DNA from 2 places in the Pseudoduganella sp. LjRoot289 genome. Region 2 is predicted to be linked to the other one. Evidence: predicted binding sites of a transcription regulator. Region 2 holds the regulator's gene; the other holds the start of a gene.
The links. Region 2 encodes FNR, which switches genes on or off when oxygen is low (the NO sensors DNR and NnrR bind a similar motif). Its sites were predicted from a motif close to TTGATNNNNATCAA; they were not measured.
Positions count from the first base shown of each region.

Region 1 (3,414 bases), 2.9 Mb from region 2:
CACTTGCGTCATCGGTTGGCCGGAGTAAACATAAGACTGCACCGGCGTCAGCTCGGTCTGGAAATAAGCTGGCGAGAACGGGCCGACGTTGCCTGCGCAGACGCCGCCGATGGCCGTGCCGCCGCTGACCGCCAGTGCACTGCCCAGGTATTTCACTGTTTGAGACGTGGCGTCGCTCAGGGCGACCGTCAATTCGCCGCTGCCCACCTCGGACCATGCCAGGTTGGTGCTGGTGGCCGCGCCTGCGGTGAAACCGCCCAGCAGCAGCGTACCCGTGAGGGCGCCGTTGGCACCGTCGCTCGGCAGGCATCTGGTGAAGCCGAGCAGCACTTTGTGCGGATAGCTTTCTTTTCCGAAATTCGGTGTCGGGTCGCCGGCATTGTTGAGTGCCGTCACCTTGGCGCTGAAGGCGACGCCAGCGGTCAACGCAGGCGTTCCATTGACAAAGGAGGCAGCAACGGCCGGCGGCGCCGGGACCGTGGTGACGGCGAAGCGTGCAGGTACAACGATGACGTCGGCTTCTCCCGTCATATTGGCAGGCGCATAGGTGGCCGACAGTTTCAGCGCGCCGCTGTCAGCGTATAGCAGCGACGTGGTGGCCACGCCGTCCTCGTTGAATTCCAGGTTGATGGCGCGTCCTACGTTGTCGCAGGCCTGATTTGCATTGTTATTGCCGTTCAGCGCAACCATCGTGCCGGCGGGCAGCAGTGTGGTGTCGCCGATCCGCACCGCGCGGGTGCTACCGGTAGCACTGGGATTGGTATGGCTGCATACAAAGTTGACGCTCTGCGTCACGTCGGCGAAGGCAGGGGTGCAGGCCAAGGTCTTGTCGTCTTTTTTAACGGCGCTTACAGTGAGCGTTTGTTGTTGCTCCGATATATGGTCGGATAGGCCGAGCAAGAAACCGGAATCGCTATAGATGTGGTTGCAGTTGTCGTTGTCGCCGTCCCAGCAAGTATTGCTTGACGTCGGCGTAACGCTGAGGTTGGCGAAACTGAAGACGGCTGTTTGGGGCGTCGTCACTTGCACAGTGACCGAGGTTGCACCGGCGTTGGCGGGGATGGTGAACGGCACGCTGGCCAGCTGCGCGCCGCCTAATGTTTTCGCGATGAGGTTGCCGGCCACTGCCGTCACGCTGCCGCTGCAACTGCCGTCGGCGTCGGCGCCGCTGCAGGCATTGATGACGATCAGGGAACCGGTGCAGGTGACGCCATAGCCGTCGTGTTTCAGGCGCAAGTGGTGAAGGCCGGTTGCTGGCGCGACACACACGTAGTTGCTGCCGCCTGCGGCAGAGCAGGTGCCGTTGATGACAGTGCCCCGGCCTACCGTCAGCGAGCCGCCGGCCGTGACGTTGCCGTTGATGACGCCGTCCTTGTCGATGCTGATGCTGCCGCCGGCAGTGAGGTTGCCATTGATGATGGCGTTCTTGGCGATGGAGAGGTTGCCGCCGGCCTTCAACGTCGCCTTCAGCTTCACATCCTTTTGCAGCGCGATGCTACCGGTAGTGTTGATTGTCAACGCGTAACCGTTGTCGACGGTTTCCAGGCTCTTGGAGGCGTTGAACGTGCCGGAGACGTTGAGCACCATGTCGCCGGTCAGGTTCAGCTTGGAGTCCTTGGTCAGCGAGATGCTGCCGCAGCTGTAGGTGATGCCGCTGGTCAAAGTGCAGCTGAACGGACTGGCGGTCAGCGCGGCCGGCAGGTTGTACGTGGTGGCGCCGGACGGCGCGGCAGCGGCGCCGCCGGCCACGCACAGCAACAGGCAAGCCAGCGCGGTGGCGAATGCCGGGCGCAGCTTGGCGGCCATCTGCGGAAGCTGGATCATGTTCAGGGTCTTGGCCGGGAGGATGTGGATGGGCGCCATCAGATCATGCTTGGGAAGAATGTGTCAAGTTTGCCGCCCGCAGCGCGTTTTCACCAGCGAAACGATGGGTTTTTTGTCTCCAATCGGCAAAAAAATCGTCCCGATCCCGGCCGGAGTACGATTATGCTCGGGAAAAACAACAAAACTTGAATATAATCAAGCGACTGCGGCGCTTTGTGAATGCACCGCTAAAAACATTGAGACGGCTGGTATGGTTTTTTGGGCAAAAGCGAAAAAGAAGGATGGGCGGCTGGCCGTCGCGCTCTACGCGGATGGCGTGCTGGCCGCTGTGGTGCAGCGCCGCCGCGATGCCAAGCCTGCGGTGCTGATGGCGCTGTTTTATCCGGGCGCGCGCGAGCAGGCCGGCCTGGCGTTGGGTCGTCTGCACAAGGATTTGCAGAGCACGGAATATGAATGCTCGAGCCTGCTCGGCATGGGCGACTACCAGCTGCTGATGCTGGAGGCGCCCAACGTCCCGGCCGAGGAACTGAAGACCGCCGTCAGCTGGCGCCTGAAGGACATGATCGATTTCCCCGTCACCGAGGCCACCATCGATGTGCTCGACGTGCCGGTGGCGAAAAACGGCCCGGCCCACAACCACCAGGTGTTTGCCGTGGCCGCGCGCAACAGCGTCATTGAACCGCATCAGAACCTGTTCGCCGGGCACAAGGTGGCGCTGTCCGCCATCGACATTCCCGAAATGGCCCAGCGCAATATCTCCGCCATGCTGGAGCCGCCGGGGCGCGGCGTGGCCATGGTGTCGTTCGACGTGGACGGCGGCCTGCTGACCGTCACCTCAGGCGGCGAACTGTATTTGTCGCGCCGCATGGATGTCACGCTGGCCCAGCTGCTCGGCGGCGATGCCGACAAACAGCAGCAATTCCACGACCGCATCACGCTCGAACTGCAGCGTTCGCTGGATCACTTCGAGCGCCAGTTCCACCATGTCGCCGTCTCCAAGCTGGTGCTGGCGCCGACCGGCAGCGGCGCGCTGCACGAGTACTTGTCGCGCAATCTGTACTTGCCGGTCGAGGCGCTGGACCTGGCCAGCTTGCTGGACCTGGACAAAGTGCCCGAACTGGCCGAGTCGGCACAGCAGGCGCGCTACTTCATGACGCTGGGCGCGGCCCTGCGCGACGAGGAGAGCGCCGCTTGAGCCAGCAGATCAATCTATTCAATCCGCGTTTCAGCAAGCAGAAAAATTATTTCTCCGCTGCCGCGCTGGCGGCCGCGCTGGGCGTGGTGCTGCTGGTGTCGCTGTCCCTGGGCGTGGCAGCCAAGCTGCGCGTCGGCCGGCTCGAGCAGGAAGCCGCCCAGGTCCAAGCCGAGCATGCCAAGCGCGAGGCGCGCAAGGCCAGCGCCGCCGCCGAGTTTGCGCCGCGCCAGCGCAGCGCCACCTTGCAACAGGAGCTGGACCAGGCCGACAGCGAGAACCGCGCGCTGCGCGCCGTGTCGGTCATCCTCGACAAGGGCGAGTTCGGCAATACGCGCGGCTATTCCTCCTATTTCCGCGCCTTCGCGCGCAGCCGCGTCAACGGCCTGTGGCTGACG
Region 1 covers NZ_CAXUPN020000001.1:2,722,766-2,726,179, reverse strand. The annotation lists gene ACSQ8Y_RS11375 (DUF6701 domain-containing protein) at 1-1,863, opposite strand, end outside; gene ACSQ8Y_RS11370 (agglutinin biogenesis protein MshI) at 2,075-3,019, shown strand; gene ACSQ8Y_RS11365 (MSHA biogenesis protein MshI) at 3,016-3,414, shown strand, end outside.
Region 1: the regulator FNR is predicted to act here: its motif matches at 2,010-2,023, upstream of ACSQ8Y_RS11370 (agglutinin biogenesis protein MshI).

Region 2 (3,414 bases):
CTCGGCCAGCATGGGCTTGTACAGCTGCGTCATCTTCAGCGATGTCGAATACAGCTTGAAGCACAGGTGCTGGTCCAGGATGGGGGGACGGGGTGGTTTTTTTGCGGCGGTCATGGGCGTAGCCTAACCCGCCCGGCCGGAAAAGAAAAATATTTTGAAAAATATTCGGCAAGCGGCGAATCCAGATGCGGCGCGCCCGCCTCTGGTCTGGGGAGGCTGGTCCTCATCTAGCCAACTATCCCAAAGGAGGGCAAAATGTTCTATGTTAAGAATGTGACAAGCGGCGAGCGCGTGCTGCGCGTGGCAGCCGGGCTGCTGGCGGCGGCTATCGCCTGGCTCGGCGTTGGCGGTATGGCCGGCGCCCTGCTGGCGGCATCGGCCGGCGGCATCGCGGCCACGGGCTTGTTCGGCTTCTGCCCCATGTGCGCCATGTTTGGGCGCCGTCTCGATAAAGTGAAAAAGAATGGCACTCTCTGAAACACATTGGCCTGTGCTGGACGCCGCCCACGGCGGCGATCCGGCCGCGCTGGCCCAGTTGCTGCGCCTGTGCCAGCCCGATATCCGCCGCTACGCCCGGCGCTCCTGCCTGGCCGGCGACATCGACGACGCGGTGCAGGAAGCGCTGCTGGTACTGTCGCGCCGCCTGGCTTCCTTGCGCGTGCTGGCGGCCTTCTCCGGCTGGATGTTCAAGGTGGTGCAGCGCGAGTGCCGCCGCCTGGGGCGGATCGCGCTCAACTACGACCCCTACGACGAAGAGCGCGCCGAGCAGTGGCTGGCCGCGCAGGACACGGCCGGGCTGCGCCTGGACCTGGTGCAGACGCTTGAGTCGTTGCCGGCCGACTACCGCCAGGCGATCTTGCTGCGCGACTTCGCCGAGATGAGCATCGCCGAAATCGCCGCGGAACTGGGCCTGAGCGTGCCGGCGGCGAAAAGCCGTTTGCACCGCGCGCGCCAGATGGCGCGGGAATACCTGATCGCCTGACTGCGGATTAGGCGTGCGGCAGGGCGGGATCGATTACACTGGACGCATGAGTATCGAGCTGCCCTCCCTGACCATCCCCGGCATGACGGTCGACGTGCTGCGCGCCAGCTGCGCCACCTGCAGCATGCACCAGCTTTGCCTGCCGATGGGACTGGGCGAAGCCGACATGGAACGCCTGGACCAGATCATCGGCCGCCGCCGCAAGGTGCCGCGCGGCGGCACGCTGTTCCGCATCGGCGACGCCTTTACCAGCCTGTATGCGATCCGTCTCGGCCATTTCAAGACCTACCAGGTGAACCCGGACGGCGCCGAGCAGATCACCGGCTTCCAGATGGCCGGCGAGCTGCTCGGCATGGACGCCATCAGCACCGACCGCCACCACTGCAACGCCCTGGCGCTGGAAGACAGCGAGGTGTGCGAGATACCGTTCTCCAGCCTGCAGCAATTGCTGGCCGATATGCCAACCTTGCTGCGCCATTTCCATCGCATGATGAGCCAGGAGATCACGCGCGAGCAGAGCGTGATGTTGTTGCTGGGCAATATGCAGGCCACCCAGCGTTTCGCCGCCTTCATCGTCAACCTGTCCTCGCGCTACGAGGCGCGCGGCTATTCGGCCACCCAGTTCCAGCTGCGCATGTCGCGCGAGGAAATCGGCAACTACCTGGGGCTGACCATCGAGAGCATCAGCCGCCTGCTGTCCAGGTTCAAGAAGGAAGGCTTGCTCAGGGTGAGCAACCGCGAAATCGAGCTGCTCGATCCGCCGCGCCTGAAGGCCATCACGGCCGGCACCGACCGCTGCGGCTGACCTTCGTCAATCGGCCCGCACGGTGATTTCGCGCTGCAGCGGCCAGTTCCAGTTGCCTTCCAGGCGCCACTCGCGCTGCCCGCTCTCCAGCAGCACCTGCCAGCGGCTGCGCTCCAGCATCGGCAGCACGGCGCCGAAAACCCCGTCCTCGGCGGGCTTCAATTCCAGCATGATGTCCTTGGCCGGCTGCGTGGCATGCGCCAGGCGCAGTGTCACGCGCCGGGGAACGGCGTGCTGCGCGCTGTCGATCTTCCCGGTCAGGATGCCGCGCGCCACGTCGTAACGCAGCACGGCGGACAAGCCCAGCGCGCTGGCGGCCTTGTCGCGCCGCAGGTCCTGGTTGATGGCCTTGCCGCGCTTGTAGTAGTCGCCCGCCACCAGCGCATCCGCTTGCGAGAAGGCCAGCCAGCCGGTGTAGAAGCCCGCCAGCAGCACGATGAAGGGCCCCAGCATCAGCAGCCATGGCCAGCGCTGCTCCCACCATGGCCGCGGCGCGGAGTCCCTGGGTTTCTTTATTGCAGGGGATTGCATCATCTTTTCCTTGTCATCTGCGCGGTACGATGAATACCGCTTTTTCCTTCACCCGCAGCGCCGGATCGTCCAGCGCCGTCAGTTCGATCGCTATCTTGTTCGAGCCTTTTTCGCCATCGCCGTGTGCGGCCCGCAGGCGGACCGGCACGGCCCGCGTCTCCGTGCCGGCCAGCGCCACCTCGGCGGGCGTGACCAGCGCCAGCGAGGGCAGGCCGGAGACGCTGATACGGTAGCGGTGTTGCCGCTCCGAGGTGTTCATGATTTGCAGGCGGTAGACGTTCTCTATCATGCCGTCCTCCACCTCGCGCCCCATGGCGCCCCGGTCGCGTATCACGTCCATCTTCAGGGGTGTGCGCAGCCACAGCGCGCTACCCACGGCGCCCACGATCAGGGCCAGGATGGCCGCGTACACCAGCACCCTCGGGCGCAGCGCGTGGCGGCGGATCTGCGCCGGCGTGTAGCCTTCGGCCAGCGCGTGGTCGGTGCTGTAGAGGATCAGCCCGCGCGGCTGGCCGGTCTTGTCCATCACGCCGTTGCAGGCGTCCACGCAGGCGGCGCAGCCTATGCATTCGTACTGCAGGCCCTTGCGGATGTCGATGCCGACCGGGCAAACCTGCACGCACATGGAACAGTCGATGCAGCTGCCGCCGGCGCCCCCTGCGCCGTTCGCCGCCTTTTTTCCCAGAGGGCCGCGCGGCTCGCCGCGTTTTGCGTTGTAGGTGATGATCAGGGTGTCGCGGTCGAACATCGAACTCTGGAAGCGGGCGTAGGGGCACATGTATTTGCACACCTGCTCGCGCAGCCAGCCCGCGTTGCCGTAGGTGGCCAGGCTGTAGAACAGCACCCAGAACCATTCCCACGGACCGAAACTCAGCTGCAGCGCCTCCAGCGCCAGCGCTTTGACCGGCGTGAAGTAACCGACGAAGGTGTAGCCGGTCCACAGCGCCACGGCGCCCCAGGCCAGGTGCTTGCCGCCCTTGCGCCAGGCTTTGTTGAAGCTGGGCCCTTGCTTCGCCAGGCGCATCTGGGCGCTGCGCGTGCCTTCGAACCTGCGTTCTATCCACAGGAAGATCTCGGTGTACACCGTCTGCGGGCA
Region 2 covers NZ_CAXUPN020000001.1:5,663,053-5,666,466, reverse strand. The annotation lists gene ACSQ8Y_RS24285 (MarR family winged helix-turn-helix transcriptional regulator) at 1-114, opposite strand, end outside; gene ACSQ8Y_RS24280 (YgaP-like transmembrane domain) at 256-477, shown strand; gene ACSQ8Y_RS24275 (RNA polymerase sigma factor) at 464-982, shown strand; gene fnr (fumarate/nitrate reduction transcriptional regulator Fnr) at 1,029-1,787, shown strand; gene ACSQ8Y_RS24265 (FixH family protein) at 1,794-2,321, opposite strand; gene ccoG (cytochrome c oxidase accessory protein CcoG) at 2,332-3,414, opposite strand, start outside.